Regions from separate parts of the Arthrobacter sp. 7Tela_A1 genome, predicted to be linked through region 2. Evidence: predicted binding sites of a transcription regulator. Region 2 holds the regulator's gene; the other holds the start of a gene.

Region 1 (15,632 bases), on a different contig from region 2:
CATCTGCGCCTGGACTGGATGATGTGGTTCCTGGGCCTGGGCGCCTCCGGGCGCGGCTGGTTTCCTGCCCTCCTGCAGAAGCTGCTGGAGGCGGACGGGGCGACCCTGAAACTGCTGCGGCAAGACCCCTTCAGCGGAAGGCCGCCGAGTTGGGTCCGCGCCAGGGTTTTCACGTACCGGTTTTCGACGCCCGCTGAACTGCGCCGGGACGGTGCCTGGTGGATCAGGGAACCGGCCGGAGTGCTGGTGGATCCGGTGCGGCTCGAACCCGGCCGGCAGCCCTGAGCCGGCCGGGGCTGCCGGCCGGGCCCCGCAGCGCGGGTCAGACGCTGTCCGGCTTGGTCACCACCATGTGCGTGGCGTGGTCGTACAGGAACGTGACGGGACCGCCGGCATGCTGGAAGCTGTAGTTCGCGCCGTCGAAGTGTGCACCGGTTCCATAGTTTTCAGCCCAGGACCCGTTGAGGGCGGCTTTGTACTCATAGTTCCCGGCCGGCAGGTCCACGGTCAGCTTCCACAGTTCGTCGCTGCGGTCGAAGCTGAGCTGCACGGAATCCGCTCCGGGATCCCAGTCATCCCCGCCCAGGACTGCGCCAAACGTGCCCGGAACGGCCACCGACCCCGGCTGCGGGAAGGACGGACCCTCGTAGTTGTCCTCCGGGTGCGAGCCGTGGGGCTGCGCAGCGGGAGGAGCGGCTTCGGCAGAGACGAGTGCTTCTTCGAGCACCGCCTCGCCCTGCGCTTCGGAGGCGGTCACCGCTTCAACCGTTTGGCGGCTTCCGTGCAGCGCGGCCTGCAGCTGTTCCACGTCGGGGAACTCGGCAAGGGCGGCACGTCCGGCGCCCGTGATGCTCCATCCTGCCCGGCCTTCCTTGAGGATCCAGCCAGCCTTGACCAGTTTGGTGCTGGCAGTGACCAGGGCGCGTTCACCGCGGGCGACGCCGCTGGCCAGCAGCGCCGTCTCAGCCTCGTCGAGGGGCACCTGCTCCAGGGCCTGCCGCAGCACCTCGGCGCGGGAGGTCTTTCCCTGTTCTGACGGATCATGGGCCGCCAGGATTTCCAGGACGGCTTTCAACCGGTGGGCAGTGTTTTCAATACTCTTCTTGGGCAATGCTGGTCCTTTGATTAGTCCTGCGCACGGCCGGTCTGTAGCCGCGCACGCTGCTTTTTCCGTTGCCAGATGCTAACGGGCTCAGGCAGTGGTTGGAAGCATCCGGCCCGGCCCGGCGGAGAATTTCAGCAGCGCAGAGGGGTCCCCTTGACACAACCGGGCGTACCGGCCATAGCCGGCCAGCAGGGCAGCTTCGGCGTCCGCAAGCGTCAGTCCCGGCGCCACGTCCTCTGCTGCTCCCGCGGTTGCCGGATCCCAGTCCAGGCCAAGCGACTGATAGACGGCTGTCAGCACCTGCCGCAGCGGCGCGGCATCCCGGACCACCACCACGGAGGAAAAGAGCCAGGCCCCGGCGACAACCCGCTGGGCGGTTCCCACGAGCTTGATGCGCCCCGTTCCGGTCCCGCCGTGGACGCTGTACTCACCGGGGCAGTATTCCCCCGGGATCTCGCCCACGGCAGCCGCCACGCCCGCATCCTGCAGCGCCGCTGCCAGCAGCGATGCGAAGTCAGCAAAGCGGGGCAGGGAACGGGCGACGGCGTTAGCCTCCGGTTCGATGTGGTCAAGGATCAGGCACCCTTCGTGGTACGCAGCTGCCCTGCCCCCGGCCCGGCGCACCAGCGGCTCGAAGCCCAGGTCCCGGCAGGCGGCCGCCGCGTCTGCGAATCCCGGGAGCCTGGCATCACGCTGGCCGAACGCCACAGTCGGACGGGGACGGTAGACGCGCAGCGACGGGCCGAGCTCTCCCTTGCGGGCCGCAGCCAGAAGCGTCAGGGCGAGTTCCAGGTCCTCCGCGGCGCCCAGCGAATCGCGCTGCCGGTAGACCTCCAGGACACGCGCCGGTTCCTGCACGGTCAGCCCCGGCCCAGCGGCCGGACGGTGAGGATCTGTTCGCTGCGCCCAAAAGGCCCCGACTCGTCATGGAGCACCGAAGAGGTGAGTCCGATTCCGTCGGTGCCGAAAGTCACCCGGGTATCCAGGCCCAGCCAGCGCCCCTCGGGCCTGCGGTGAAGGTGGATCTGAAGGTCTACGTTAGGGAACATCCAGCTGTCCCCTCCCGGCGGGACCCGTGCCGCGACGCCGTTGGCTGCATCCACCAGGCCCAGCAGGCTGACCAGGTCCGGCGTCGGTCCGCCGTCGACCATTTCAAACGGGGACCGGACCCAGACCTGTCCCCGTCCGGGGCGGAGGCCGGGAACGGCACGGAACTCGAGGGTGTTGATGAAGTTCCCCGGCCAGGCGGTCATCCCGTCGAAGCCTGCTGCTTCCGCGGGACCGGGTATGGCGTCGTCTTCCAGGGCGGCGACCTCTGACGTATCACCCACAGCCAGCCGCCAAGCCGTGGCCTTGATGGCCGTGCGCCCGCCGGCAATGAGCTCGGCTTCCAGTAGTTCGATGGTGCGGCCGGCACGGGCCACCTTGGTGGTGACGTCGAAAATGCCCTGCGGGATGATGCCCAGGATCTCGAAGCTGACCCGGGCCAGGCGGAGGTCCGGGCGCTGGTCGGCCTGCTCCAGGCAGTGCACCAGCAGTCCCGCTGCCGGCGCCATGTGCTGCTCGTGGTCGTTCCAGGCACCCTGGGTGTGGATGGTTGATTCGAACGTCCCCTCACCCAGCGAGCGGTAATACGATTCGGCCACTTTTCCTCCTGCCCGGTCCGAATGTGCGCTCCTAGGCTACAGGAGGCGGGTCGGCTGCCGCCCGGGCCGGCACTGGGCCGGCCTGTCTGTCTTTCCCCGGACGGGACGCCGCTGGCGGCCTGCCTCTTCCACGGGGCGGGCGCCGTCGGCAGAATGAGGAGCAGTGCGCCCGCGCACCCCGGCGTTCGTTCCGAGCGTCCGGCTGCGGCGACCTAAGGAAACCGAGGAAGCATGAAGTACACGCATCTGGGCCGTTCCGGCCTGCAGGTCTCCCGGCTGTGCCTTGGCACCATGAACTTTGGCCCCAAGACCAGCGAAGTGGACTCCCACCGCATCATGGACGAGGCGCAGGAAGAAGGCATCAACTTTTTCGATACAGCCAACGTCTACGGCTGGGACAACAAAGGCCTCACCGAGGAAATCGTGGGCCGCTGGTTCGCCCAGGGCGGGGGCCGCCGGGAAGGAACCGTGATTGCCACCAAGCTCTACGGTTCCATGGGGCCGGGTCCCAATGACACGTACCTCTCCGCACTGAATATCCGCCAGGCGCTGGACGCCAGCCTCAGAAGGCTGCAGACCGATCACATTGATCTCTACCAGTTCCACCACATTGACCGGAACACACCCTGGGACGAGATCTGGCAGGCCATGGAAACTGCGGTAGCCCAGGGAAAGGTCATCTACAACGGCAGCAGCAACTTCGCGGGCTGGAACATTGCCGAAGCCCAGGAGACCGCGCGCCGGCGGAATTTCAACGGCCTGGTCTCAGAACAGAGCATCTACAACCTGGTTAACCGCGCCGTGGAGCTCGAGGTCATTCCTGCGGCACAGAAATACGGGCTGGGCCTGATCCCGTGGTCTCCGCTCCAGGGCGGACTCCTCGGCGGCATCCTGAAAGCCCAGGACGACGGCGGGCGGCGGGCCGAGGGACGGGTCCAGGACCTGCTTGCCAAGCACCGGGAGCAGATCCAGGCGTATGAGGACTTCGCTGCGGAACTGGAGATCGAGCCCGGCATCCTCGCCCTCGCCTGGCTGCTGCACCAGCCGGCCGTCACCGCCCCGATTACAGGTCCCCGTACCTCCGGACAGCTCGATGACGCCCTGGCCGCGCTGGACCTCGAACTCGACGCAGAGACGCTGGAAAAGCTGGATGCCATCTTCCCGGGCCACAAGCCTGCACCCGAGGATTACGCCTGGTGATGCGGTCCGGATCCTGCCCTCTCAGGCTTCCCCGCGCCGGTCTTGGACCGGCTCAATCAGCTGGGGTCCGTTGTTCCGCACCGAATTCACTTCACTGGAGACGACCCGCGGGGTGAGCACCGGATCGGGAATCGCGTCCAGCAGGGCGGCGATGGCTTCGGCGTCGGTGAGTTCCGGATCCAGCCAGGTGTCATAAACATCCGGCGGGACAATCAGCGGAGTGCGGTCATGGATGTGCCCGAGTTCATCCGCTGCCTCCGTGGTGATGATGGTGACGCTGAGCAGCCACTTGTGTTCGTGGTCCTCCGGAAGGCTGGGATCGGGCCAGAATTCATACAGTCCGGCAAAGGCGATCGGCTCCGGCGTGGCGGGATGCAGGTACGTCGGGATCTTGCCGTCCTCGGTTTTCTCCCATTCGTAATAACCGTCTGCCGGAACCAGTGCCCGGCGCTTGACCGCTGCCTTCCGGAACGCAGGTTTCTCCAGGACGGTCTCCCGCCGCGCATTGATCAGCCGGGAACCGATCTTGGGGTCCTTGGCCCAGACCGGAACCAGTCCCCATTTGGCCGTTGCCAGCCTGCGGACCGTGCCGTCCCCGGCACGGCGTTCGGTGATAATCCGCACATCATCGGTTGGGGCGACGTTCCAGGAGGCTTCAACTTCCTCCCCCACCACCTGGTCCGCAGCGAAGGAGGACACCAGGTCCGACGTTGCCCTGGCCATCACGTATCGTCCGCACATGGAAGGCATTCTGCCCCACATCGGCCGCGGAGCCCAGTGCCGGGCTGCTGCTGACGCTCCCACAGCATTAGAACATATGTTCTACTTAAGTCATGGACCCTCAGGCTGCGGCGCGGTTGGCAGCCAGGTACGCCAGGCGCGCCGACCCCATCGGATTGACCCCCGAAGAACTTGATTTTGACCACTTTCCGGTCACTACGACCATGCCCGCAATTCCGGTCTGGGCATGGATCCGCTTTCCCGGCTGTGCAGAGCTGGTCAAGGGCGAAACCAGCACCTGGTCGGCCAAGGCAGTGCAGGTGATGTGGGAAGACGCCGGCATCCGGCGCTCTACCTGGGTCTGGGCCTCCGCGGTTTCCCGGCGCTCAACGAACGCCGGCCGGAGCCCGCTCGCGGACCGCACCCCGCCGGGAGGACGGACCCGGAAAGAGTAAGAATGAAAGGGTCAGGTTTTTCGGTTTTCCAGAAAGGTCCAGCGCACGTGTTTGCCCCGTGCACCTGCATCCGGACTGCCGATTCAGCCACGGGCAGGATCGACGTCGAAGTCTATGACCCCTTCTGCCGCCTGCGGATGCACCGCATCAGCGGCTCCACCCTTCGCGAGCCCAGTTACGACATTCCGCACTAGACCCACCCGGCACAAGTCATCCCTCCATGGCGGCGATCTGCAGAAGGTTGCCGCAGGTGTCGGAAAACACGGCTGTCGTCACCGGCCCCATCTGGACCGGCGGCTGTGTGAACTCCACTCCCAAGGCAAGCAGCCGCTCATATTCAGCCTGAACGTCGGCCACCCCGAAGGAATTGAAGGGGATCCCGTCGCGGAGCAGCGCTTCCTTGAAGGGGCCAACCGCCGGATGGGAGCTTGGCTCCAGCAGCAGCTCGACGCCGCCTTCCTCTCCGGCATTGCCGACGGTGATCCAGCGGGCACCCCCTGCCGGCTCGTCGGAACGCTTCTCGAATCCGAGGACCCTGGTGTAGAAATCCAGCGCCTTCTCCTGGTCATCAACGAAGATGCTTGCCACGGTGATTCTCATGCCGGTTTCATCCTTGCCTGCCGGGGAATTAAAGGTGCGGCCGCGACAATAGACAACCAGTTAGCGGCACGCAAGGGTGCGGTGAAAAGCCGCTCCCCCGCCCTGCACGCCGCTAGGACTGTACGTGGTTGCGGCGGTTGCGGTGTTCCAGCAGCAGCCTGGCACCGTTGAGGATCAGGCTTTCCACCGGCACTCCCTGTTCTTCAGCCAACTCTTCCAGCTCCCGCCCGAGCTTGCGCGGGATGTACACCTCGACGTTCATGGGTTAAACGGTATCGCCCGCAGCGGCCCGCCAAGACCACAACCCCTGCGGCCGGCGCTCAGTCCAGACCCCGGCTGGACCGTCCGGCCGGCACGCCGCGGAGGAGGACAGGAGCGCCGGCGTCGTTGTTGTCGATCAGGATGTCCGCGGCGGACCGGGGGCCGCACGCCGAAAGGTAGAGCCGCTGCCCCTGGACGTAGCGGCGGTTTCCGGGCGCCTCCGGGTCAGGGTCGGAGCCATCGCGCAGTTCCATGCGCCGGCACGATGTCTCGAAGGACACATCAAGGAACACCGAAGCATCCCAGATCCCGGTCAGTTCCGGGCGGTGGAGGAAGATTCCGTCCACCAAAACGAAGGCCCTCTCGGGGACCTGCAGTACCGGTCCTTCAATCAGCTCATCGGAACCCAGGTCGTGGCTCGCCGTGCGGCAGCGTCCCGAGCCGCCGGGCCGGAGCGGGTCGATGACCAGCCCGCGGAAGGCGCCATAGTCGTAGGAATCCAACCAAAATCCTTCCGGAGAGTCCGGACCCCGGCGGTAGCGTTCGGCGCGCGCCCGGTGGAACCCGTCGATCGACAGCCTTGCGGCCGGGGCGGGCAGGACACCGGCGAGCGCGTCGGCAAACGTAGACTTTCCGGCCCCGTCCACGCCGTTGACCGCAACAAACACGCGCCGGCCGAGTGCCGCAGGATCAGGGAGCATGTCCGCCACCTTCCACAGCACCGCCCGCCTTTGCCATCCCGTCTCCATAACCCGAGACCCTACTGCAGCACCCGGCCCGCGCGATGCTAGGCTAGAACGGATCGAACGTATGTTCTAACGCAGCGGAGGGCTGGAAGATGCCGGTTTTCTCGGGGAACACTCCCGGCGCTTCCGCGGGCTCCCGCCCGGAGGCCCTCTCCAGCGCGGACGCAGCCTCCGGCTTTCCCAGCCCGTCCCGGGACTATTTCGACGGGCGCATCGACCTCAACCGGCACCTGATCCGGGATGTCACCTCCACCTACATCGTCCGGGTTTCCGGCGACGCCATGTCCGGAACCGGGATCAGCGACGGTGACGAGCTGATCGTTGACCGGTCGCTGACACCCCGTGACGGGTCAGTGGTCATCGCTGTCCTGGACGGGGAATTGGCGGTGCGCAGGCTGCGCCTGACCGGCCGGGGCATCGTCCTGGCCGCAGAGAACCCCGCCTATGAGGACCTGCCCGTCCCTGATCCGGCGGCGCTGACCATCTGGGGTGTTGTGACCAGATGCCTGCACCATGTCTAACCTCTTGCAGCCTTGATCCCGCGGGCTATTCTTGGACCCCGGGCGCAGCGCAGCGTCTCGCAAGACAGGGGCCGTCAATGCAGCAGCTTCCCACTCAGACCATTACCCCGCTCAGCCACGCCCCGCTGCCGGAGCTGGACCGCATCACCGAACTGGCAGGCGGCCTGGCCGGACAGTTCGAGCTGGTGCCGCTCCTGGAACGCGTGCTGGGCAACGCCGTCGCACTCCTGGGCTGTGAGAGCGGATCCATCTCGATCGTGCATGAATCAGAGGGGTACTACCGCAAGGAAGTGGACCAGGGCGTCGGCTGCCACCAGGGGCAGACGTTTCCACTGACGGAAGGCCTAACCGGACAGATCGTCAAAACCCGCGGTACGGTAATCCTCGACTGCTACGCGTCTGTGCCCTCCGGCCACATTGACCCCGGCGATCCCCGGTGGGCAAGCGCCGTCATCGGTGTGCCGATCGTCTGGGACGGCGCTGTGATCGGCACATTTGCCATCTTCAGCAACGGGCCGGGCCGCATTTTCACCGCCCAGGACGCCTCCCTTGTGGAGCTTTTTGCCAACCACGCCGCGATCGCGATCATGAACAGCCGGCTCCACCAGGCCGCCGCCGCGAAGGAGCGTGAGGCGGCCGTTGCCGGAGAGCGGGAACGTGCGGTGCAGGAGGTCCACGAAACCATCGGCCGGTCGCTGGGCGCACTCCTGCTCCACCTGGACCGGGCGGATAAGGCGACGCCGGGAGGTTCACCTTCGATTGCACACATCGACTCCGCCCGCGTACTGGCCCACGAAGCCCTTTTTGATGCCCGGCGCACGGTGCTTGGCCTTGCCCCCTCCGGTCTCGCCGGCCGCACCATCGAGGAAGCCGTCCGGCTGGAACTCGACACGGTAAGGGCGGGCTCCCGAACCGGCATCTCTTTCCTGGTCACCGGTGAGCCGCGTGAACTGTCGCCGGTCGTTGCCTACCAGCTCTATATGGTGATCCAGGAAGCCGTGGCCAACGTGCTTGCCCATTCCCGGGCCAACAGTTGCCGGGTGGGGATCTTCTACGACGAAGCATTCGTGCGGGTTGTCGTCGAGGACAACGGGCGCGGCTTTGAGCGCCGGAACGTCGAGAGGGAGGTTGGAAGTACACAGGGAATCCAGCTCGGCCTTCACGGGATGGCCTCCCGCATCCACTATCTGCGGGGCGAACTCCACGTGGATTCCACGCCGGGATGGGGCACCAGCATCCGGGCGCAGGTGCCGTATTCCTCGAACGGCGACGCGTCCCGGGACCGGTGGAAAGTCCTCGTTGCCTGCACCCGGCCGCTCGTTCGCGCCGGCCTCGTCCGGCTGCTCGAAACCTCCGAGCCGTCCGTTCAGGTCCTCGGAGAACCTGCCACGCTGGAGGACCTGACGGAATCGGTGTCGCTGCTCCAGCCGGACATGATTGTCCTGGACGAAACCCTGCTCGGCCCCTACGCACAGGCACGCCCGGCCAGCGGCGACACGGTCGAGCGGCCCGTCGTCGTTGTGGCGGATCAGCCGACCGATGAGCAGCTTGCCCTCTCGGCGTCCTCAGGCATTCGGGGTTTCATCTCTCTGTCCTCCACCTCCGCCGAGGTGGCGCGCGTCGTAGTCGCCGCAGCCCGGGGTGATGCCCTGCTGGACGGCGCGGTCTTCAGCCGCCTCGCCGAGGGCCGCGAAGTCCCCCAGGACACGGCCGCCTCCCGGCTGACCGCCCGGGAAGTGCAGGTGCGCAACCTGCTGGCCGAGGGCCTTGCGGACAAGCAGATCGCCACCAGACTGGGGATCTCCGTGAAAACCGTGGAGAAGCACGTGGGCGCCATGCTGCGGAAAACCGGTGCCCGCAACCGCACCATGCTGGTGACCCTGCGGTAGACCGGCCTCAGAAGGCAGCTACGCCCGCCGAGGCGACCTCCTGGTCCTGCTCGATCGTCCCCGTGGAGACGCCAATCGCGCCCAGGATACTTCCGTCGCGCACCAGCGGGATGCCGCCTGGGAACACGGCCAGCCTGCCGCCGTGCGCATCGCTCAGCCCGAAGATAGGGCCGTCCGGGCGGGTAACACCCTGCAGGTCCCCGGTCTCACACTGGAACGCGATCGCAGTGTAGGCCTTGTTTATCGCGATGGTGATACTGCCGATGTTGGCGCCGTCCATCCGCACGTGCGCCTTGAGGTTGCCGCCGGCGTCAACGACGGCGATGTCCATCGGCTGGCCGATTTCCGTTGCCTTCCCTGCCGCCGCATCGATCACCCGGCGGGCTTCCGCGGAAGTGATGGTCTCGAGCACTGATCCCTGGGCCATGGGTGTCCTTCACCGTTGAAGTTGAAAACGCAGTGGCTTGCGCAGCCGCGGCCCATTCAACCACCGCGGCCCTGCGCCGGCGAGGTGGGAAATACCCCCATGTACGGGGAGGGTTACCACCCATTCCGGTGTCGGGACAACGCGCCTAGCATGGCCTCAAACCGAGCCGGGAGGAAGTGCTGTGGGCGTCGTACCGCTGAAGGAAATTGTTGATCCGGCGTTTCGGGAGCGCTACGGAGTGCCCGCCATCAACATCTTCAATGACCTGACCATGGAGGGTGTGCTCGCAGGTGCAGTGGAAGCGAACTCCCCGGTCATCCTGCAGACCTCCGTCAAGACCGTTCGCAGCATCGGCTCCCGGGTCCTCTTCGATATGTGGCAGTCGATGACGCGGGGCATCGAGGTTCCGGTGACGCTGCACCTGGACCATTGCCCGGACCGCGAGGTAGTCACCGAATGCCTCAAAGCCGGCTGGAACTCCGTGCTCTTTGATGCCTCCAACCTCCCCGTCGAGGAGAACCAGCGTCAGACCATCGAGGTGGTGGCCGAGGCCCGTACCCACGGCGCCCAGGTGGAAGGCGAGATCGAGGCAATCACCGGCGTCGAAGACGACCACGGTTCCGATGAAGTGTCCCGGCAGCAGAGCCTCGGCGTGGCTCTCGACTTCATTGACGCCACCGGGATCGATGTCTTCGCCCCGTCGATCGGCAACGCCCACGGCAGCTACAGGGAAGCACCTGTGCTCGATGCAGACCGCGTCACGCAGATTGTCGATGCACGCAGTCTCCCCGTTGCCCTGCACGGCGGAAGCGGGCTGAGCACCGAGCAGTTCGCGGACCTCATTGCCCGGGGGTGCGCGAAGGTCAACATTTCAACCGCCCTCAAGGAAACGTACATGCAGTCCAGCCTGGGCTTCCTCAAGCAGGCTGAGCAGGAGCGCAAGTGGGACCCGCCCTCACTCTTCAGGCACACCCGGGGCGACGTCATCTCCATGGTCACGGACCTCTGCACGCAGTTCGGCAGCGCAGGCAAGGGCGGCCGCTGAGCATGCCGGCCCTCATCTTCGACTGCGACGGCGTGCTCGCTGACACCGAACAATATGGGCACCTGCCGGCCTTCAACCAGACTTTCACCGACTTCGGAGTTCCTGTGCAGTGGTCTGTGGATGAGTACGCGGAGAAGGTGAAGATCGGTGGAGGCAAGGAAAGAATGCGCAGCATCCTCTCCCCCGCGCTCGCAGCATCCCTGGGCCTGCAGGACGCCGAAGCGGCAGACCGCGCGGTTCTGGCCTGGCACCAGCGGAAAACCGAGGTCTACAGGCAACTGGTTCAAAGCGGCGTCATGCCAGCACGGCCGGGAATTGCGCGGATCGTGCAGGAAGCGCACGGCGCCGGCTGGATGCTCGCCGTCGCCTCCACCTCGGCGGAACCTGCTGTGCGTGCCGTCCTGACGCACGCCGTTGGGGACGAGCTCGCGGAATCCTTTTCCGTGTTCGCCGGCGACATAGTGCCGGCGAAGAAGCCGGCGCCGGACATCTACCTCCTGGCACTCCAGGAGCTTGGCGTCGAGCCACAGGACGCGCTGGTCGTCGAGGACAGCGAGAACGGGCTGCGTGCCGCCGTCGGCGCCGGGCTCCAAACCCTCGTGACAGTCAGCGGTTTCACCCGCGGGGAAAACTTCGACGGGGCGGCACTGGTGGTCAGCTCACTGGGTGATCCCGGCCAGGAGCAGGCGGAGGTGCTCGCGGACCCGCACGGCGTCGGCCTTTCCGGCGCCGTCACCCTCGCCACCCTGGAGACTTTGCTGGCCCTCCCCACCACGCACGAAACGGAGACACCATGAGCAGCAGCGACCTAAGCAACGTCGAGTTCATTGTCCAGTCCCTGGCCCAGACCGCCGTCGACCAGGAACAGGCGTTCGGCGATCTCGACGCCGTCGTGGGCGACGGCGACCTGGGGTACTCCCTGGCGCGCGGCTTCGAGAAAGTCCTCGCCGACTGGGACACGTTCAAACGCGACGACGTCGCGACGTTCCTGCAGCAGATAGCGCTCACGATCTCCAGCCGCATCGGCGGAACTTCGGGGCCGCTGTGGGGCACCGCCTTCCTGCGCGCATCTGCGGCTGCAAAGGACACCGCCACGATCGACGGCGCCGCCGCCGTGGCCATGCTGCGCGGAGCCACGGACGGCATCAAGGCACGCGGCAACGCAGACCTCGGTGACAAAACCCTGCTGGATGCCCTGATCCCCGCAACCGATGAACTAGAGAGGCAGCTCGCCGCCGGCGCAACGCCTGCCCAGTGCCGCACTGCTTTCGCTGCCAAGACCCGCGAATGCGCTGATGCCACCTCGGCCATGGAAGCCAAACGGGGCCGGGCAAGCTACAGCGGAGCGCGAAGCATAGGTTCCCCGGATGCGGGCGCGGCGGCGGTCGCCATCATTGTCGAACGCATGGTCGCCGACTGGCCCTAATAAAGAACCCGCACCAATTTGTCCCTGCCCAAATCACAACGACGTGGAGTCCCCCATGAAGAAGTTCGTCAACGATCCGCAGCAGTTCGTCCCCGATGTACTCGAAGGCCTCGCACTGGCTAACCCCGACACCCTGAAGTACGTGCCGGAATACAACCTGATCATGCGCGCCGACGGCCCTGACCAGAACAAGGTCTCGATCGTGCAGGGCTCGGGTTCCGGGCATGAGCCGGCCCACACGATGATCGTCGGCAAGGGCATGCTCGACGCCGCCTGCCCCGGCGACGTGTTTGCCGCCCCTCCGCTCGACTACGTGTATGAGACCACCAAGCTCATGGCCTCACCCAAGGGCGTGCTTCTGCTGGTGAACAACTACACCGGAGACAAAATGGTCTTCGAAATGGCGCAGGAGATGTCGTCCGCGGACGGCATGGAGGTCAAGACCCTCTTCATTGACGACGACGTCTCCGTCGAGGACTCCACCTACACAATCGGCCGGCGCGGCGTGGCCGGCAACTTCTTCGTCATCAAGGCCGTCGCCGCAGCCGCCGAGCGCGGGGCGGATCTCGACGAAGTGATCCGCATCGGCGAGAAGGTCAACGCCGCCACCCGGACGATGGGCGTGGCCCTGACCGCCTGCACTCCGCCGGCCAAGGGCAGCCCGCTGTTTGAACTCGGCGAGGATGAGATCGAGATGGGCGTCGGCATCCATGGAGAGCCGGGCCGGCGCCGGGCCCAGATGATGGGCGCCAGCGAGATCGTCGAGGAGCTCCTGGGCCCGGTGGTCCGCGATCTGCCCTTCACTGACGGAGACCGGGTGGCGCTGATGGTCAACGGGCTGGGCGGCACTCCAATCAGCGAGCTGTACCTGCTGTACGGACTGGCACACAAGAGCCTCGCGGAGCAGGGCATCAGCGTGGGCCGCAGCTACGTCGGAGAATACTGCACGTCCCTGGACATGGCCGGCGCATCCATCACGCTGGTGAAGCTCGACGACGAGATTGAGTCGCTGCTCATGGACCCGGCGGAGGTGCCGATCCGGGTCTTCTAGTAGGCTGGAGACTCGAACGTTTATTCGAAGGACGGTGCGGCTTGGACAGTCTGTCTCCGCAGTCAGGAGCTTCTCCTGCCGCGTCCCCGCCGGCGGGACGCGGCGGGCAGCTGCAGCGCATCGCCCTCGTGGACGTGAACAGCTTTTATGTCTCCTGCGAGCGCGCCTTCGACCCGCGGCTGGAGGGCGTTCCCGTCGTCGTGCTTTCAAATAATGACGGCTGTGTGGTGGCCCGCTCCGACGAAGCGAAGGCACTGGGCATCAAGACCGGCGAGCCGTGGTTCAAGCTGGCCGAAGCGGCGCCGCGGCTTGGGCTGATCCAGCGCTCCAGCAACTATGAGCTCTACGGTGACCTCAGTTCCCGGGTCATGGAACTGCTGGGCCGTTTCGCCCTGTGGCAGGAGGTCTACTCGATCGACGAGTCGTTCCTGGGACTCGCCGGCACGCCCGGGGAACTGGATGGACAGGGCTCCCGGATCCGCGCCGCCGTCGCCAGCCACACCGGGCTTCCGGTGTGCGTCGGGATCGGAACCACCAAGACACTGGCTAAATTCGCCAACCGGATTGCCAAGCAGAACCGACACCTGGGCGGAGTCTGCAACCTGGACACCATGGATCCGGCCGCTGTGCAGACCATCATGTCCCGGGTTCCGGTGACCGGACTGTGGGGTGTGGGCTCCAAGCTGGGCACTCGGCTGGAAGCCATGGGCATCCGCACGGTGGCGGATCTGAAGGCCGCCGATCCGTCGCTGATCCGCAGCCGCTTCTCGGTGACCCTGCAGCGGACCGTACTGGAACTCAACGGCACTCCCTGCCTGCCGCAGGAGGAGGAACGCGCAGACCGGCAGCAGCTGATCTTCTCCCGCAGCTTCTCGGTCCCCGTGACCACCGCAGCGCAGATGCGGCAGGTGATGAGCATCTACGCCCAGCGGGCCGCCTCACGGCTGCAGCGCGAACAGCAGCAGGCCCGGGTGCTCACTGCCTACGCGGGGACCTCGCACTTCAGCCACAAGGCGTCGTCGTTCCCCTCCGTGACGCTGAAACTCCAGAACCCCACCTCCGATCCGGTGGTGCTCACCCGCGCCGCGGTAGGGGCACTCGAAGACCACATTGTGGAAGGTGTCCCCTATACCAAGGCCGGAGTCATGCTCACCGGTCTGTCCGATGCCGGCGCGCAGCCGGTCTTCGACGCGTTCGTCCCGGCGCAGGAACACCGCCATCTCGGAGAGCTGCTGGGCAAGGTGGCTGACAAGTACGGTTCGGCAAGCATCGGGCTGGGCGTGGCCGGGATGCCCAGCGCCCGGCCGGAATGGACCATGTCCCGGAAGTTCTCCTCCCCGCGCTACACCACGGTCTGGGATGAGCTGCCTGTCGTCACGGCCCGCTAGACGTCCGCCAGCGCCGGTTTCCCAGGGGCCGGCTGCCGTCTGGACCCGGCCCGGCCGCCCCCGGCCGCAAGCGGGAGCGCCAACGGGCCAACGGGAGCATCACTCGTCACGGTCCGGCTGCGTGAGCCGCAGTTCTTCCACATCAAACCGGGTTTCCAGCAGCCGCAGCACGCGGTCATCAATGGTGCGTTCGTCGCGGAGCGCGAGCACCACCGTGCGTTTGCGTTCAAGGAGCGCCAGCCGCAGCTCCGTCTCCTGCTGCCACCGCTCCAGCGCCGGTCCCGGTTCGCCGGAAAGCTGCGCATCGCCGTCCGCCCTCAGTACCTCCAGGTGGTGCCGGTACTCATGCGAGATGCGTTCCACTACCCTGCCGTCCGTGCCCAGGCCCGCTGCGAGCTCCGGCAGGGTGGCGAGCCCGTCCTCGGCCGCGCGCACCTCCGCCAGGCGGCGTTCCTCCTCAAGCCGGGTGTCTTCCGGCAGTCTCGCCCACCGGACGAGTACCGGAAGGAGCGGACCTTGGACGGTCAGCGTCACCAGGATCACCCCCGCGGTCACGAAGATGATCTGGCCCCGGCCCGGGAAGGGTGCGCCGTCAGCCGTCAGCGCCGGCACACCAAGCGCCGCGGCCAGGGACACCGCACCCCGGAACCCTGCCAGGCCGCTGAGGATGCGGGACCGGTTGCTGAGCCGCCGCAGCTTCTGCGACGGCCGCCGGTCGATCAGCCGGATGAGGTAGGTCGTGGAGAACAGAAAAGCGATGCGCACCAGCACCAGCACCACAGACACTGCCGCCACCGCCACCAGTCCCACGGCGATCTGCGGTCCGTCCAGCAGCCGCACGGCCACATGCAGCTCAATCCCAATCAGCACGAACAGGGCCGCATTGAGCATGAACGTCGAGAAGGACCAGAAGGCCTGCGACTGGCGGCGGGCCAGTGCCGCCGTCACCCGCGGACCGGCCTGGCTCATAATCAGGCCCACGACGACGACGGCCAGCACGCCCGAGCCTCCGGTCTCCTCCGCCAGCAGGAAGGCAGCGAAGGGGGTGACGAAGGTGGCGACGTTGCTCAGCATGGGATCCTGGATCCGCCGGCGCACCCAGATTCCGGCCCAGGCCACCAGCAGTCCGGCGACTATGCCGCCGCCGTAGGA
Region 2 (15,632 bases):
CCAAGCCTGCCCTCGTTTCGACAGCCACCCTGGCCCTCCAGGCGCAGATCGTGGGACGGGACCTGCCCCGGTTGCTTGATGCCCTGGCACCGAAACTGCCGCGGGAAGTCGACGTCGCGCTGCTCAAGGGGCGCAGCAACTACGTCTGCGTCCACAAGACCGGCGGAGGGTTCCCGGAAGACGACGATCCAGGCGCCCTGTTCAGCCTCGGCGATGACCACGGTGTCGCCCACCCCGCTCCAGCCCCAGGGCCCACCTCGGCCCTGGGCAGGGAAGTGGTCCGGCTGCGGGAATGGGCCGAAGAAACGGAGACGGGGGACCGCGACGAACTGCTCCCGGGCGTGACCGACCGCGCCTGGCGGCAGGTTTCGGTGACGTCGATGGAATGCCTCGGCGCCCAGCGGTGCCCGGTGGCGGAGCAGTGCTTCAGCGAACGTGCCAGAGCCAAAGCTGCCGTCGCCGACCTGGTCATCACTAACCACGCCATGCTCGCGATCAGCGCCTTCGAGGGCCTCGCAGTGCTGCCGGACTACGACGTCGTTGTCATCGACGAGGCCCACGAACTGCAGGACCGGGTGACGGGAGCGGTGACCGGCCAGCTCTCCGGCACCGTCATCAGTGCCGCAGTCACCGCCGCCCGCAAGCACACCTCCGCTTCGGTCGAGGAGCTGGCAGCAGCCGGACGCGCCTTCGACGCTTCCATGGAAGGCGTTCCGGCCGGCCTGCTGCCGTCGGGCCTGAACGGCGAGCAGGAACTAGCCGTCGGACGGGTCCGGGAAGCATGCCGTGTGGCGCTCTCCGATTCAAAGCCCGAGGGCGGAGACGCCGGAGACGGCGGACGGCAGATGGCCCGCTCGCGCCTGCTGGGTGTGCTGGAAGTGTGTGAACGGCTGGTGTCCGCTCCGGATGCCGGCGAAGTCGTATGGGCTTCCAGGCCGAGCACCTTCTCTCCGGGGGAGGGTTATTCGCCGCCCGACGATGACGCGCCCGCCACCGTGAATGTCGCGCCGCTCTCCGTAGCCGGCCGGCTCAGGGACGGACTGTTCGACGGCCACACCGTCATCCTGACCTCAGCCACGCTGGCTATTGGTTCCGAGTTCGGTCCGGTGGCAGGCGGCCTGGGACTCGTGGGTGCAGCGGCACCCCAATGGACGGGCTCCGACGTCGGCAGCCCCTTCGACTACCCGCGCCAAGGCGTCCTGTACGTCGCCAAGAACCTGCCTAAGCCCGACCGCGGTACGTCCCCTGCGCAGCTGGAAGAACTGGAAGCGCTGCTCAAGGCCTCGGGCGGAGGGGCGCTTGGACTGTTCTCCTCCCGCCGTGCTGCCGAAGAAGCCGCCGCTGCCCTGCGGCCCAAGGTCGATTTTCCGATCCTGTGCCAGGGGGAATCGTCCATGTCGGGTCTGGTCAAGCAGTTCGCGGAGGAGGACGCCACCTGCCTGTTCGGCACTATGTCGCTGTGGCAGGGAGTCGATGTTCCGGGTGGGTCGTGCCGCCTGGTCGTGATCGACCGCATCCCGTTCCCGCGTCCCGATGACCCGCTGATGACGGCACGTACCCGTGCTGTGGCTAAAGCAGGCGGCAACGGCTTCATGACGGTGTCAGCGACGCACGCAGCCGTGCGGCTTGCGCAGGGTGCCGGCCGACTGATCCGTGCAGCCGGGGACCGCGGCATGGTCGCCGTCCTGGATTCACGGCTGGCCACTGCCCGCTACGGCGGATTCCTGCGTGCGGCACTGCCGCCGTTCTGGAGCACCACCGACCGTACCGTGGCGCTCGGCATCCTGGAACGGCTGCGGGCGGCCCAGGCGGGGGAGAAGACGGGCGTGAAATCCTGACGGACCCTGCACAAGAACGTCGCAGGAACGAAGCCCGTCCTTCGCTGGAACACAGCGGAGGACGGGCTTTTGCGTGATGCGTTCCTAGAGGGAACGCATCACCGAGACAACCTTGCCCATGATGGTGGCGTGGTCTCCCATGATCGGTTCGTAGCGCGTGTTCTGCGGCAGCAGCCAGGTGTGGCCGTTGCGCTGGCGGAAGGTCTTTACGGTTGCTTCGTCATCGAGCAGGGCGGCGACGATATCACCGTTCTCGGCCGTCTGCTGGCGGCGGACCACTACCCAGTCGCCGTCACAGATGGCCGCGTCCACCATGGAGTCTCCGGAGACGCGCAGCATGAACAGCTCGCCGTGCCCGACCAGCTGCCGGGGCAGCGGGATCATTTCTTCCACGACCTGGTCCGCCAGGATCGGACCACCGGCCGCGATCCTGCCGACCAGCGGCACCATTGCCGTGTCCACCGCCGTCGTCAGTTCCGTGACGTTGGATGCCGTTCGTGCATCGGCCGCAGGCGCTGACGCGTCGCCGGCGGCGGAACCCGTGCCCCGCTCGGTGTGCATGAGCAGCGGCACAAGGATCTCCATGGCCCGGGGTCGTTTGGGGTCACGGCGGATGTAGCCCATCTTTTCCAGCTGGCTGAGCTGGTGCGTGACGCTTGAGAGGCTGGCCAGGCCGACCGTGTCACCGATCTCGCGCATGGAGGGCGGGTAGCCGTTGGTGCTGACGGACGCCTGGATGGTTTCGAGGATCTTCTTCTGCCGGGGAGTCAGGGACCGGGGCCGCGGGGCATCGGCGGCGGCCGCGGCAGCGCTCCTGCCTTCGGAGTTGTTCCTACGGGGCACTTCGGCTTCCCTTCGAGTGTTCCGGCGAACCGGAGGGCGGCAATGTCGGCAATGTCAGTGGCGGGTGGTTGCCTGAGTCCGAACGATAAACAAGTGACACCGCCGGTATCCACGCTAGGGGAGCGGAGGGTCATTTTCAAACATTTGTTCGAGTGAGTCTCGACATCGTTCGTAGATAGATGCTAGAAAAGGAACAGAAGGGATCGAATACATGTTCGATTCAAGGTCGCCAACTGTTCGAACCCAGTTTCGAACCCGCCCAGGCCGGTGCAGCAGCACCGGAATAAGCAGGCTCCCGCTCCGGAAAGGTTTTGCCATGACAGCCCAGCTCTCGGCAGCACGCACCGCCCACCAGCCGGTGGAACAGCAAGCCCCCGCCCCGCTTCGCCTGACGCGACGGGGTCGCCTGCTGCTTATTGGTGCCCCGATCATGTTTGGCGGCGCCGCCCTCCTGACCTTTGTCGGGTTCTTCACAGCGCCCGCACTGGCCGCGGGTGGTGGCGGAGACCTGACCCGCACCCAGCAGGTGAGCGTCAGCACCGGTGACACCCTCTGGGGTCTGGCCGCCGAATATGCGCCCGAGCAGGATCCGCGGACCGTCGTGGCCGACATTATGGAACTGAACAATCTGTCCGACGCCGTGGTCCCGGCAGGGGCGCAGCTCTACATTCCGGTCGCCGGCTAACTGCGTTTTCGGGTCGTTCTGCCGCTGGGGCCCGTCACCGGGCTACACGGATTCTGTTCACCGGCGGCGTGCGCCTTAAGCTGTACTGGTGACTGAACAGCTGGAAAAACTGAACCGCCTTCCCCTGCGCGACGATCTCCGGGGGCTGACCCCCTACGGTGCGCCGCAGCTGGATGTCCCCATCCTGCTGAACGTCAACGAAAACACCCATGGCCTGCCGCAAGAGGTGCAGGACGCAATCACCGCCTCCGTCCAGCGGGCCGCCTCGGGACTGAACCGCTACCCGGACCGCGAATTCACTGAACTTCGAACCCGCCTCGCCGGCTATCTGGGCCACGGACTGGGCATCGAGAACATCTGGGCGGGCAACGGATCCAACGAGGTGCTGCAGCAGATCCTGCAGGCCTTCGGCGGTCCCGGACGCACTGCGATGAGCTTTCCGCCCACCTATTCCATGTATCCGCTGCTCGCCAGCGGCACGGGAACCCGCTACGTCACCGGGGACAGGGCAGCGGACTTCACCCTCTCCGCCGCATCCGCAGCGGAACAGGTCCGCGCGGCAGCACCGAACATCGTCTTCCTCTGCACCCCGAACAACCCCACCGGCACCGGACTGGGGCTGGACGTCATCGAGGCTGTCTACGAGGCAGGCGCCGCAAGCAACGCGATCGTGATCGTGGACGAGGCGTATGCAGAGTTCTCCCACGCCGGCACCCCCAGTGCCCTTGAACTGCTTCCGGGCCGGGAGCGCCTGATTGTCTCCCGGACCATGAGCAAGGCATTCGCCCTGGCCGGCGCGCGGCTGGGGTACCTGGCGGCTGCCCCCGAAGTCACTGATGCGCTGAGGCTCGTCCGGCTTCCTTACCACCTCTCAGCCGTCACACAGGCCACGGCCAACGCAGCGCTGGCCCACGCCGATGCACTGCTGGCCAACGTCGAGGACATCAAAGTCCAGCGCGACCGGATTGTCGCAGGGCTGACCGAACTCGGCCTGCAGCCTGCCGCCTCAGATGCCAACTTCGTCTTCTTCGGAGGAGTGGAAGACACGAAGCGGATCTGGCAGGGACTCCTGGACGCGGGCGTGCTGATCCGCGATGTCGGCATTCCAGGACATCTTCGCGTGACGGCCGGCACGGAAGCGGAAACCACTGCATTCCTGACCGGGCTGCGGGAGTTGCTCGGCGCCTAAGCGCGGTGTGACGGCGGCCGGCAGCCGCTGCTCCCGGCGAGGTAAGCCCCGCAGGGAAACACTAGACTGGTAACCAGACCTCACTTCTTCCAAAGGAACTTTCATGACCGTGGAGACCGCCACCGGCCGCACCGCCCGCCTTGAGCGGACCACCAGCGAATCATCCGTGCTTGTAGAACTGGATCTGGACGGCACCGGCCGTTCCGACATCAGCACGTCGGTTCCGTTCTACGACCACATGCTCACCGCGCTGGCGAAGCACTCGCTGATCGACCTCACGGTCAAGGCCGCTGGCGACACCCACATCGATGTCCACCACACCGTGGAAGATGTTGCCATCAGCATCGGAGAGGCGCTGAAGACCGCCCTGGGGAACAAGGCCGGCATCCGCCGCTTCGGTGAAGCCACCGTTCCCTTGGATGAAGCGATCGCCAACGCCGTCGTGGACATTTCCGGGCGCCCCTACCTGGTGCACTCCGGTGAACCGGCCGGGCAGGAATACCACCTGATCGGCGGGCACTTCACGGGTTCCCTGACCCGCCACGTCTTCGAAGCGGTCACCCTGCACGCGCAGATCTGCCTGCACATGAACGTCCTGGGCGGGCGCGACCCGCACCACATCGTCGAAGCGCAGTTCAAGGCTTTCGCCCGCGCGCTGCGCGCTGCCGTGGAACCGGATCCGCGTGTCGAGGGCATTCCCTCCACGAAGGGGGCCCTGTGAGCAAGCCCAACGTCACGGTCCTGGACTATGGGTCCGGGAACATCCACTCCGCAGTGCGCGCCCTGGAACGGGTTGGCGCCAACGTCACGCTGAGTGCGAAGTCCTCCGATGTGCTGGAGGCGGACGGCCTGTTGGTACCCGGCGTCGGAGCTTTTGCCTCGGTGATGCAGGGCCTTAAGGACGTGGACGCGCTCCGGATGATCGGCCGGCGGGTGGCCGGCGGGCGCCCGGTCCTGGGCATCTGCGTTGGACTGCAGGTCTTCTTCGAGGAAGGCGTGGAGCACGGCGTGCGCACCCAGGGCATGGGCGAGTGGCCTGGCACTGTCGAGCGCCTGGCCGCCGACGTGGTGCCGCACATGGGCTGGAACACCGTAGAAGCCCCGGCCGGATCCAGGCTGTTCGCCGGGATCGAGGATGAGCGCTTCTATTTCGTGCACAGCTACGGCGTGCAGAAGTGGGACTTCGACGTTACCCAGCCGGCGATGCACCCGCCGTTGGTGACCTGGGCAGATCACGGCGGGCGCTTCGTGGCTGCCGTGGAGAACGGGCCGCTTAGCGCAACCCAGTTCCACCCGGAGAAGTCCGGGGACGCCGGCGCCGCCCTGCTCGAAAACTGGCTGAAGGGCCTGGGCTAGGCCGTGTGGAGTGTTGTCCTCATGGGCCTCGCCGGCCTGCTGATCGGCGGAGCAATCTCCTTCCGCAGGCAGGGCCTTCCCCGGTTCGTCAGCATCAGCTTCTGGGTCCTGGCAGGGATGTCCCTGCTCGGTGCCTACCTCCTTACCTACGGCCTCTAGGCCGGAACCGTTACTGAAAGCAGAACCATGCCGCTCATCGAAACCCCCATTCTCGAACTCCTCCCCGCCGTGGACGTGGCTGACGGCCAGGCCGTACGCCTGGTCCAGGGCGAGGCCGGCAGCGAGACCAGCTACGGCGATCCGCTCGACGCCGCCATGGCCTGGCAGAATGACGGCGCCGAGTGGGTGCATCTGGTGGACCTTGACGCAGCCTTCGGCCGCGGCAGCAACCTGCCGCTGCTCAAGCGCGTGGTGGAAGAACTGTCCATTAAGGTGGAGCTCTCCGGTGGCATCCGCGATGATGCCTCGCTCGAAAAGGCACTGGAGCTAGGTGCGAGCCGAGTCAACCTGGGCACTGCTGCCCTGGAGAACCCGGAATGGACCGCTGGCGCCATTGCCCGCTACGGCGACGCAATCGCCGTCGGCCTGGATGTCCGCGGCACCACGCTGGCTGCCCGCGGCTGGACCAAGGACGGCGGCGATCTCTGGGAGGTCCTCGCCCGCCTGGAAGACGCCGGCTGCCCGCGCTACGTCGTTACCGACGTCACCAAGGACGGCACACTGCGCGGACCCAACGTGGATCTGCTCCGCGACGTGCTGGCACGCACCGACCGCCCCGTCGTCGCTTCCGGCGGCATCTCCAGCCTCGATGACCTTGCCGCGCTGCGCGAACTGGTGCCGCTGGGCCTGGAAGGCACCATTGTGGGCAAGGCACTGTACGCCGGGGCTTTCACCCTGCCGCAGGCTTTCGACGTCGCAGGGCACCCGGAGCGCTAGCAGCCATGGCCAAGCGTGAACTGCCCGGGCACATCGCTGCCGCCCTCGCCGGGGCCGGGGGCGCTACGGACTCCGCAGGTCAGCCCTGGGCCGGACGCAGCTTGGAGGGGGAGGGCAACCCGCTCCACCAGTTCGACAAGGACGACGGGCAGCCCGACGCGGGCTACACGGCCGCTGCGGCGGCACTGGTTTCCGGGGAGGGCAGCGAAGCCGACGTGGTCGCCTCACTGGCCACTGCCCGGGTCTACGTCGCCATCGTTGCGACCTTGGGGGAAGAAGCAGAATCCGCCCACGGGCTGGCTGCGGACAAGGAAGCAGATCTTGCCCTGGTGACGCTGACGGCACCCGACGGACGGAAAGCCCTGCCGGTGTTCTCCTCCGTGGATTCGCTGGCCCGCTGGCATCCCAAGGCACGTCCTGTGGCCGTCTACGCGCCGCGGGCCGCGCTCTCGGCGGTCTCGGAAGAGGCCCAGCTGCTTGTCATCGATCCCGGAAGCGACGTCACCTTCGTAGTGCGGCGGCCAGCCATGTGGGCGCTGGCCCAGCAGCGGAAATGGGTGCCGTGCTACGCGGACCAGTCCCTTCCCGGCCTGGTGTCTGAGGCAGCGGCCAAGGAACCCGCCGTCCGGCAGGTGCAGCTCTCGGCAGGGTCGGGAGTGGCGTCGCGGACAGCAGGCGGTACTCTGGTCTCCGGCGGAGGATCCGGACCCGAGCTGCGGGTGACGCTCCAGCTGGCACCCGGGCTGGATGCCTCCGGTGTCCAAGCCGTCGCGGCCGCGCTGCAGCAGCGCCTGGCCGCCCACCCCGAATTCGTTGAGCGCGTTGATTCACTGGAACTGAAAATCACGCGCTGACCGGCCGCAAGGCTAGAAGAGAAGTGCTGTGAACTTTAGCGTCTACCGGGATCTGCTCTCCATCGTCCCGGTCCGTCGGCTGCTCCTTGTCGGCATGCTGGCCCGTTTTCCGCACGCCGCTGCCGGAGTCCTGCTGACCCTCCATGTAGTCCTGACCCTGGATAAGGGATATGCCGCTGCAGGAGCTGTGGCTGCCCTGGTCACCATTGGCATCGCCGTCGGCGCACCGTGGCGAGGACGGCGCGTGGACAACGCGGGACTTCGCCGCGCACTGATTCCGTCCGTGATCTCCGAGGCGGTGATCTGGTCTGTTGCCCCGCACGTGAGCTACGAATGGCTCCTGGTGCTGGCACTCATCGGCGGACTGTTCACGCTTCCCGTCTTCAGTGTTGTCCGTCAGTCCCTGGGTGTCCTCGCGACCGGAGACAAACGGCGCACGGCCTTCACCCTGGACTCCATTGCCACCGAAATCGTGTTCATGGGCGGCCCGGCGGTAGGCGCAGTCCTGGCTACGTCCCTTTCGACTATGGTCGGCCTGACCCTGGTTGGTCTTTCGACCGCGGCCGCGGGGCTTTTCCTGATGTGGTTCAACCCGCCTACACGTTCCGCTGCCACCGGCGCCCTTCCTGAACACGACGTCGAAGCAGCCACTGCAGCCGTCGTGACCGCTGCTCCTGCCCACCTTCGGGAACCGGCCGTGGAACTGGCGCAGGCTGCCGCCGAACAGGCGGAGGCCGAGGATCCGGCGCGAGGAGGAATCCTGCACCGTTTCTCTGCCGGATTCTCCTGGCTGACACTGAGCGTTGCCGTGGTGTTCGTGGTTGCCGCAGGTGCCGGAGTGCTCCTGGCCAGCAGCGACGTCGGCATTGTGGCGATGGTGGAGTCCACGGGGAAGCCGGGGGAGTTGGGCATTGTCTTCGCCGTCTGGTGCGCTGCCTCGCTGGTCGGCGGTCTGGTGTACGGAGCAATGAACCGCAAGATTTCTCCCATGCTCCTGCTGCTGGGCATGGCTGTCCTGACACTTCCCATGTCCCTGGCGACCGACACACTGAGCCTTGCGCTGCTCTCCATTCCCGGCGGACTGCTCTGCGCACCGCTGCTTTCCGCCGCGTCCGAGCGTGTGGCTGACCTGGTTCCGGAGGAGCGCCGCGGTGAAGCCATGGGATGGTACGGCTCGGCACTCACCACCGGCACTGCCATAGGGGCTCCGCTGGCGGGTGCGGCCATCGACACGATTGGCCCTGCCTCCGGATTTGCTTTCGCCGGAACAGCGGCGATCCTGATGGTCCTGATAACGCTGGGAGCCCGCGCCCTGGTAGCCAAGCGAACGGCCCGCGTCTAGATTCTTCCGGACAGGGAAAGAGCCCGGAGAGATGCCTCTCCGGGCTCTTTGGCTATGCGGCGGGACGTGCTTAGTTGACCGGACCCGTGAACTTCTCGCCCGGGCCCTGGCCCGGCGCGTCCGGAACCAGGGAAGCCTCGCGGAAGGCCAGCTGCAGGGAACGGAGACCGTCCCGCAGCGGACGGGCGTGCTGGCTGCCGATTTCCGGAGCAGCAGCCGTGACGAATCCGGCAAGTGCGGTGATCAGCTTGCGCGCCTCGTCAAGGTCCTTAAGGTCCTCGGCATCGGAACCCTCAGCCAGTCCGCATTTCACGGCGGCGGCGCTCATGAGGTGGACGGCGGCGGTGGTGATCACTTCGACCGCAGCTACTTCGGCAATGTCCCGGACCTGGGATGAAACGGGAGTTGACTCGTGTGAATGGGCTTCCTCTGAGGTTCCAGGGAAGGAGTGGCGGGCAGATTCGCCAGCCGGATTGCTCTGTGGGGTACTCATACTGGTAAGCTTGTCACAGACCGACCGGTTGACGTTATTTACGGCAGCTCGCACCTTCCTCCGGGGAGCACCAATGGAAACATTGCGGTGAGCTGCTTTTTCAAGTGTTCAGCCGGTATGCAAGCGGAGACTCTCCCACCCGCGTCAGCCTGATAAAACCAGTCTACGGACAGGATCAGAGTTGCCGGGTTCAGGTCGGCCCTTCCCGGGCAGCATCTTCGGATGCCGCCGGAAAGAGCACCGGATATCCGGTGCCGGCTGACCTTTCGAGGCCTTCGATTGCGCGTGCAATTGGGGGCCTTCTTCATTTGCAGGCGGTAGCCGTTTTGAGTCAAACAGGAGCTGCAACATTAGCGAGCCAAGAATCAATGATCGGATCCGTGTCCCTGAGGTGCGGTTGGTAGGACCGGCTGGGGAACAGGTAGGTGTGGTCCGGATAGAGGACGCCCTGCGACTGGCAGCGGAGTCCGACCTGGATCTTGTTGAGGTAGCACCGCAGGCCAAGCCGCCGGTGTGCAAACTAATGGACTTCGGCAAGTACAAGTACGAAGCCGCAGTCAAGGCCCGTGAGGCACGCAAGAACCAGACAAACACGGTCCTGAAGGAAATTCGTTTCCGGCTGAAGATCGACACCCACGACTACGAGACGAAGCGCGGCCATGCCATGCGCTTCCTCGGCGCGGGTGACAAGGTCAAGGCTATGATCCAGTTCCGCGGACGTGAGCAGCAGCGGCCTGAAATGGGTATCCGCCTGCTGCAGAAGTTCGCAGAGGACGTCGCAGAGGTGGGTGTGGTTGAGTCCAGCCCCCGCATCGACGGCCGCAACATGGTCATGGTCATCGGCCCCCTCAAGAACAAGGCTGAAGCCAAGGCTGAAGCCCGCCGCGCATCCCAGCGCGCCGAGGCAAAGGCCGCCAACGAAGCTGCCAAGAACGGCGAGGCTCCGGCACGGGTTGACACCAGCGCCGACAAGGCCCCGATGACGCAGAGCCTGGCAGACCTCCTGCCGGACGGACTGCGTCTTGGCTCCTCCGCAGCAGAGGCCGACAAGGCCCGCGCTGAGAAGGAAACAGCTGAGAAGGAGAAAGCAGCACAGGCTGCCAAGGCTGCTGCGGACAAGGCTGCTGCCGATGCCCGCCGCGCCGAGGAAGCTGCCAAGGCTGCTGCGGCAAAGCCGGCCCAGGCCGCCAAGCCTGCAGCCAAGGCGCCGGCAGAAGCTAAGCCGGCCGAGGCGCCCAAGCCGATGGCAGTGCCGAAGCCGACGGCCGTCAAGCCGGCCGCGCCCAAGCCTGCTGCCCGGCCCAAGCCTGCTGCAGCAGCTAAGCCTGCTGCATCCAAGCCTGCTGGCAAGGCACCCGCTCCGGGAGCCGGCCAGAAATAGCCTGGCACTGCGGAGTAGGCACAGCACAACACCGCTAAGTACGCCCAGGCGTCCCTAGGAAAACCCTGACACCTGTTTACAGGTGCCCATATCCCCGCGGGCTTGTCCCGCGGAAACCAAAAGGAGATCGGTAGTCATGCCGAAGATGAAGACCCACAGTGGCGCCAAGAAGCGCTTCAAGCTGACCGGTACCGGCAAGCTCAAGCGCCAGCAGGCTAACCGCCGCCACTACCTGGAGCACAAGTCCTCCCGCCTGACCCGCCGTCTCGCCGGTGACAAGATCGTCACCCCGGGCGAGGCCAAGGTCATCAAGAAGATGCTCGGCAAGTAGCCGATCCTTCCCCCAGGCGCGGTTCGCCAAGGACTGCTCCGCAAACCATCTAGTTTCCCCGTGGCCTCATTCAGGCCATTGCACACAGAAGAAGTGCGCGGGACATATTTCTAAGGAGTACGCACGTGGCACGTGTGAAGCGGGCGATTAACGCCCATAAGAAGCGTCGGGTTATCCTCGAGCGCGCCAAGGGCTACCGCGGACAGCGTTCGCGTCTGGTCCGCAAGGCCAAAGAGCAGCTGCTGCACTCGTATGTGTACAGCTACGGTGACCGCCGCAAGCGCAAGGGTGACTTCCGTCGCCTGTGGATCCAGCGCATCAACGCTGCTTCCCGCGCCAACGGCCTCACCTACAACCGTCTGATCCAGGGCCTGAAGGCAGCTGAGATCGAGGTTGACCGCCGTATGCTGGCCGAACTCGCCGTGAACGACGCCAATGCGTTCGCCACCCTGGTCCAGGTTGCCAAGGACGCCCTGCCGTCCGACACCTCGGCTCCGGCCGTCGCCGCAGCTCCGGCTGCCAAGTCCGCACCGGCCAAGGCTGCAGCCAAGTCCGCTCCGGCTGCAACCGCAACGGTTGTCGACGGCGGTTTCAAGGCTTCCGAAGGTGACGCTCCCGAGGGCTACGTCATCAAGGGCGCCACGACCGGCAAGTACCACGTTCCGGGTTCGACCTGGTACGAGCAGACCGTACCCGAGTACTGGTTCAACTCCGTGGAAGCCGCCAAGGCTGCTGGCCTGGAGCCCGCTGGCGGCGAAAACCGCCAGAAGTTCCAGGGCTAATTTCGGTACCTGCTGAACATGTTTGACGCCGGACGCTCCCCAGCGCCGCTGATGTCCAATCCCCGAGCCGATCGGGTGAAGGAAGCAGCGAAGCTGGCGGGGCGTTCGGCGCGTTTAAAGACCGGACTGTTCCTGGCTGAGGGTCCGCAGGCAGTCCGTGAAGCGCTTGTGGCGCACCGTCATGCCGTGGAGGCGGGCCTGCCCGGCGTCGTCGTCGAGGCGTATGCCACTGAGGCCTGCCTTCAGCGGCTGCCGGAACTGGCCGGCCTCGCAGCCGGGACAACGCTGCGGCTGGCAACAGACGAGGTCCTCGCTGCCATGGCGGACACAGTGTCGCCACAGGGAATCGTGGCCGTTTGCAGAATACAGTCGCCGAGTCTCCAGGATGTGCTCGCAGCCGGGCCGAAGCTGATCGCCGTGATGTGCGAGGTACGTGACCCGGGCAACGCGGGCACCATCCTGCGCGCCGCAGATTCCGCCGGCGCTGACGCCGTCGTCCTGACGGCTTCCAGTGTGGACATCCACAATCCCAAGGCCGTGCGTTCCACCGTTGGCTCCCTCTTTCACTTACCTGTTGTCTCCGGCGTGGAGTTCGCAGAACTCGCCGCCGCGCTGCGTCAGGGCGGCATCACCATCCTGGCCGCGGACGGGTACGGCAGCCAGGATCTCGATGCGCTGCAGGATGAGTCCGCCGTGCGCCGGCTGGCACCCGGTGCTGAAGGAGAGGGCACATCAGGGCCGCGGCTCGAGAACCAGACGGCATGGCTTTTCGGCAACGAAGCCCAGGGCTTGTCGGAAGCTGAACTTGCAGCAGCGGATTTTCGCGTCGCCGTCCCCGTGTACGGGCAGGCTGAAAGCCTTAACGTGGGAACGGCAGCAACAGTGTGCCTCTACGCTTCCGCGCGGGCACAGAACCGCTAATCCTTCCTAGCGCTGGATCTCCGCGCCGGTGGACGCATCCAGGGCCCCTGCTTCGTCTTTCGCGGCGCCCTGTTTCCCGGCTTCGTGAGCCGGCTGACGGCGGTCCAGGGCGCCGCTGAGCAGCGCCACACCCAGCCCCATCAGTGCCAGTACGGCACCGACGATCGCCGGGGACTGGAAGCCCCAGCCCCAGGCAATGACGAGGCCGCCGGCCATGGCGCCGAGGGCGTTGGCCATGTTCAGGGCGGCGTGGTTCAGGGAAGATGCCAGCGACGCGGCTCCGGGGGAGACATCCAGCAGCCGGGTCTGCAGAGCCGGCGTCAGTGCTGAGCCGATGGCTCCGACCAGGAAGACGAGCACAATGGCGCTGGCCTTGTACTGGACGCCCCACGCGTAGATGGCCAGGATCAGGACGGTTCCGGCGAGGACAGCGTAGATGCTGCCCATGACGGACTTGTCCGCAATCCGGCCGCCCACGATGTTGCCGACCACCTGACCCACACCGTAGAGCCCTACGATCAGGGGCAGCACGCCCATGGAGAAGCCCGCCACCTCGGTCATGGTGGGGGAGATGTAGGTGTACACGGCGAAGAAGCCGCCAAAACCGACCGTGCCGACCAGCAGCGCCAGCCACATCTGCATCCGGCGCAAGGCACTCAGCTCGCGCCGGATGCTTGCCTCGGGATGGGCGGCCTGGAAGGGAACGAACCGGGCGACCAGGGCGACGGTCAGCAGGGAAATCGCCCCCACAAGGACGAACATCCAGCGCCATCCCGCCTGCTGGCCCAGCCAGGTGGCGAACGGCACGCCGATCACGTTGGCGATGCTCAAGCCCAGCATGACCATGGAGATGGCCCAGCCGCGCCGGGTAGGCGCCACCAGGGAAGCGGCGATCACTGCCGCGACGCCGAAGAAGGCGCCGTGCGGCAGTCCTGAAAGGAAACGGGTGACCAGCAGCCACCCGTAGTCCGGGGCAATGAAGGATGAAAGATTGGCCACGGCGAAGAACGCCATCAGTCCCAGGGCCAGCCACTTGCGCGGCATCTTGGCTCCGGCGGCTGCAAGAAGAGGCGCACCAACAACGACGCCGAGGGCGTAGGCGGAGATGACGTGCCCGCCTTCGGGGACGGAGACACCCAGTTCTGCGACCATCTCCTGGAGCAGTCCCATAATGGCGAACTCGGTGGTGCCGATGGCGAAGCCACCTGCGGCAAGGGCAGTGATGGCCAGGGAAACATTGCGGGTTTTGGGCGTCGCTACGCGCAGGGAAGGCATAAGTGCGGGGGTGCTTTCGGATCAGCGGTTGCCGCGGAGCCGTGAAAAGCACGGTCGCGTCTGGCGGGCCCGGGACCAGCGCGGGAGCAGGGGCTGCCGTTGGCCGGGGGCCAAACGGCCACGATGCCGTTCCTTCCAAGTCTAGGACAGCGGGCACCGTAGACTCGATCTGTGTCGAATTCAGAACTGAAGCAGGTAGTCGGAGCCGCGATTGTGGATAACCTGGGCCAGCCGCGGAGCCTGCTGGCCGCTCGGCGCACGGCCCCGGAAGCCTATGCCGGCATGTGGGAGTTTCCCGGCGGCAAGGTTGAACCGGGGGAGACCTGCGAAGCCGCCCTGCACCGTGAGCTCACCGAAGAACTGGGCATTGAGGTGGTTCTGGGCGCCGAGGTGGCCGGACCGCTGGACCAGGGCTGGCCCCTGAATCCGAAGGCCGCCATGCGGGTGTGGTTGGTGGAAGTGACAGCGGGGGAGCCGATGCCCCTTGAGGACCACGACGAACTGCGCTGGGTCCGCCTGGATTCCCTGGAGCTTGCCGAGCTGCCCTGGATTCCGGCTGACCTGCCGATCGTCACGGCGGTTCGCGCGGCCGCGGGTCAGCCCCCGGCAGGATCCGCCTAGCCGTGGGCCCCGCCACTGGAAGCCGGGTCAGGCGTCCGCGAGGATCGCGTCCATTTGGGACATGGCGCAGGCCACGCCGTCAATGGCGCCCATGGAGATCTGTTCCTCCATCTGCTCCCGGTCCGCAAATGCCGTCACGACTTCAACGACCGTTCCCCCGTCCCGGGCAGCGAAGGTGACGGTGACGTCGGAGATCGGCATGTCGTCCCGGCGGGTGCCGTCCTCCTCGGCAAAGCCGTCGCGGAAGCGCAGCTTCTCCGGGCGTTCGACCGAGATCACCTCCCACCAACCGTGGTACGTTTCGCCGTCCGGTCCGGTCATGAAGTAGGTGACCGTGCCCCCGGGCGTCAGGTCGTGCTGCGGAACCGTGGCGGGGTGCGTTGGCGGACCCCACCACCGCTCGAGCTTCCGCGGGTCGGCCCACAGCTCCCAGACCTGTTCGGGAGCTGCCTCGAACTCCGCGAGGGCGGTGATGGTCAGGGTGTCGTATTCCTTGTCGATGCTCTTCACGCTCATGACTGATCTCCTCTACCGGGGTCCGTTCCCGGGCGTTTCCTGCCGCAGCAGGTCTGACATCCGGTTCAGCCGGCGTTCCCAGGCCTCAGCCAGCGCGTCCAGCGCGCGGTGTGCCTGGTCGACGGCGTCCGGTGCGGTGCTCACGAGCTGTTCCCTCCCGCGGCGTTCCTTGGAGACCAGGCCTGCCGCTTCGAGGACCGCGACGTGCTTCTGCACCGCCGCGAAACTCATGGGATAGGCCTCGGCCAGCCGCGATACCGACAGTTCGC

The links. Region 2 encodes LexA, which represses DNA repair genes until DNA is damaged. Its sites were predicted from a motif close to TCGAACANNTGTTCGA; they were not measured.
Region 1: a site for LexA is predicted at 6,790-6,805, ahead of TVB01_RS03525 (LexA family protein). Genes of this name have one in related genera too.

The regions. Positions count from the first base shown of each region.
Region 1 covers NZ_JAXIOO010000005.1:69,724-85,355, reverse strand. The annotation lists gene TVB01_RS03580 (lipase maturation factor family protein) at 1-285, shown strand, start outside; gene TVB01_RS03575 (winged helix-turn-helix domain-containing protein) at 323-1,111, opposite strand; gene TVB01_RS03570 (lipoate--protein ligase family protein) at 1,193-1,969, opposite strand; gene TVB01_RS03565 (thioesterase family protein) at 1,966-2,751, opposite strand; gene TVB01_RS03560 (aldo/keto reductase) at 2,983-3,951, shown strand; gene TVB01_RS03555 (SOS response-associated peptidase) at 3,973-4,692, opposite strand; gene TVB01_RS03550 (hypothetical protein) at 4,785-5,126, shown strand; gene TVB01_RS03545 (hypothetical protein) at 5,174-5,320, shown strand; gene TVB01_RS03540 (VOC family protein) at 5,337-5,726, opposite strand; gene TVB01_RS03535 (hypothetical protein) at 5,839-5,988, opposite strand; gene TVB01_RS03530 (uridine kinase) at 6,047-6,688, opposite strand; gene TVB01_RS03525 (LexA family protein) at 6,826-7,254, shown strand; gene TVB01_RS03520 (GAF domain-containing protein) at 7,332-9,143, shown strand; gene TVB01_RS03515 (GlcG/HbpS family heme-binding protein) at 9,151-9,570, opposite strand; gene TVB01_RS03510 (class II fructose-bisphosphate aldolase) at 9,752-10,615, shown strand; gene TVB01_RS03505 (HAD-IA family hydrolase) at 10,618-11,412, shown strand; gene dhaL (dihydroxyacetone kinase subunit DhaL) at 11,409-12,041, shown strand; gene dhaK (dihydroxyacetone kinase subunit DhaK) at 12,097-13,092, shown strand; gene TVB01_RS03490 (Y-family DNA polymerase) at 13,203-14,480, shown strand; gene TVB01_RS03485 (Na+/H+ antiporter) at 14,580-15,632, opposite strand, start outside.
Region 2 covers NZ_JAXIOO010000001.1:145,105-160,736, forward strand. The annotation lists gene TVB01_RS00705 (ATP-dependent DNA helicase) at 1-1,838, shown strand, start outside; gene lexA (transcriptional repressor LexA) at 1,923-2,609, opposite strand; gene TVB01_RS00715 (LysM peptidoglycan-binding domain-containing protein) at 2,998-3,366, shown strand; gene TVB01_RS00720 (histidinol-phosphate transaminase) at 3,455-4,555, shown strand; gene hisB (imidazoleglycerol-phosphate dehydratase HisB) at 4,659-5,276, shown strand; gene hisH (imidazole glycerol phosphate synthase subunit HisH) at 5,273-5,911, shown strand; gene TVB01_RS00735 (hypothetical protein) at 5,915-6,070, shown strand; gene priA (bifunctional 1-(5-phosphoribosyl)-5-((5-phosphoribosylamino)methylideneamino)imidazole-4-carboxamide isomerase/phosphoribosylanthranilate isomerase PriA) at 6,098-6,847, shown strand; gene TVB01_RS00745 (SseB family protein) at 6,853-7,701, shown strand; gene TVB01_RS00750 (MFS transporter) at 7,730-9,043, shown strand; gene TVB01_RS00755 (DUF1844 domain-containing protein) at 9,114-9,536, opposite strand; gene infC (translation initiation factor IF-3) at 9,928-10,917, shown strand; gene rpmI (50S ribosomal protein L35) at 11,054-11,248, shown strand; gene rplT (50S ribosomal protein L20) at 11,374-12,030, shown strand; gene TVB01_RS00775 (TrmH family RNA methyltransferase) at 12,049-12,951, shown strand; gene TVB01_RS00780 (MFS transporter) at 12,958-14,226, opposite strand; gene TVB01_RS00785 ((deoxy)nucleoside triphosphate pyrophosphohydrolase) at 14,398-14,847, shown strand; gene TVB01_RS00790 (SRPBCC family protein) at 14,875-15,363, opposite strand; gene TVB01_RS00795 (ArsR/SmtB family transcription factor) at 15,376-15,632, opposite strand, start outside.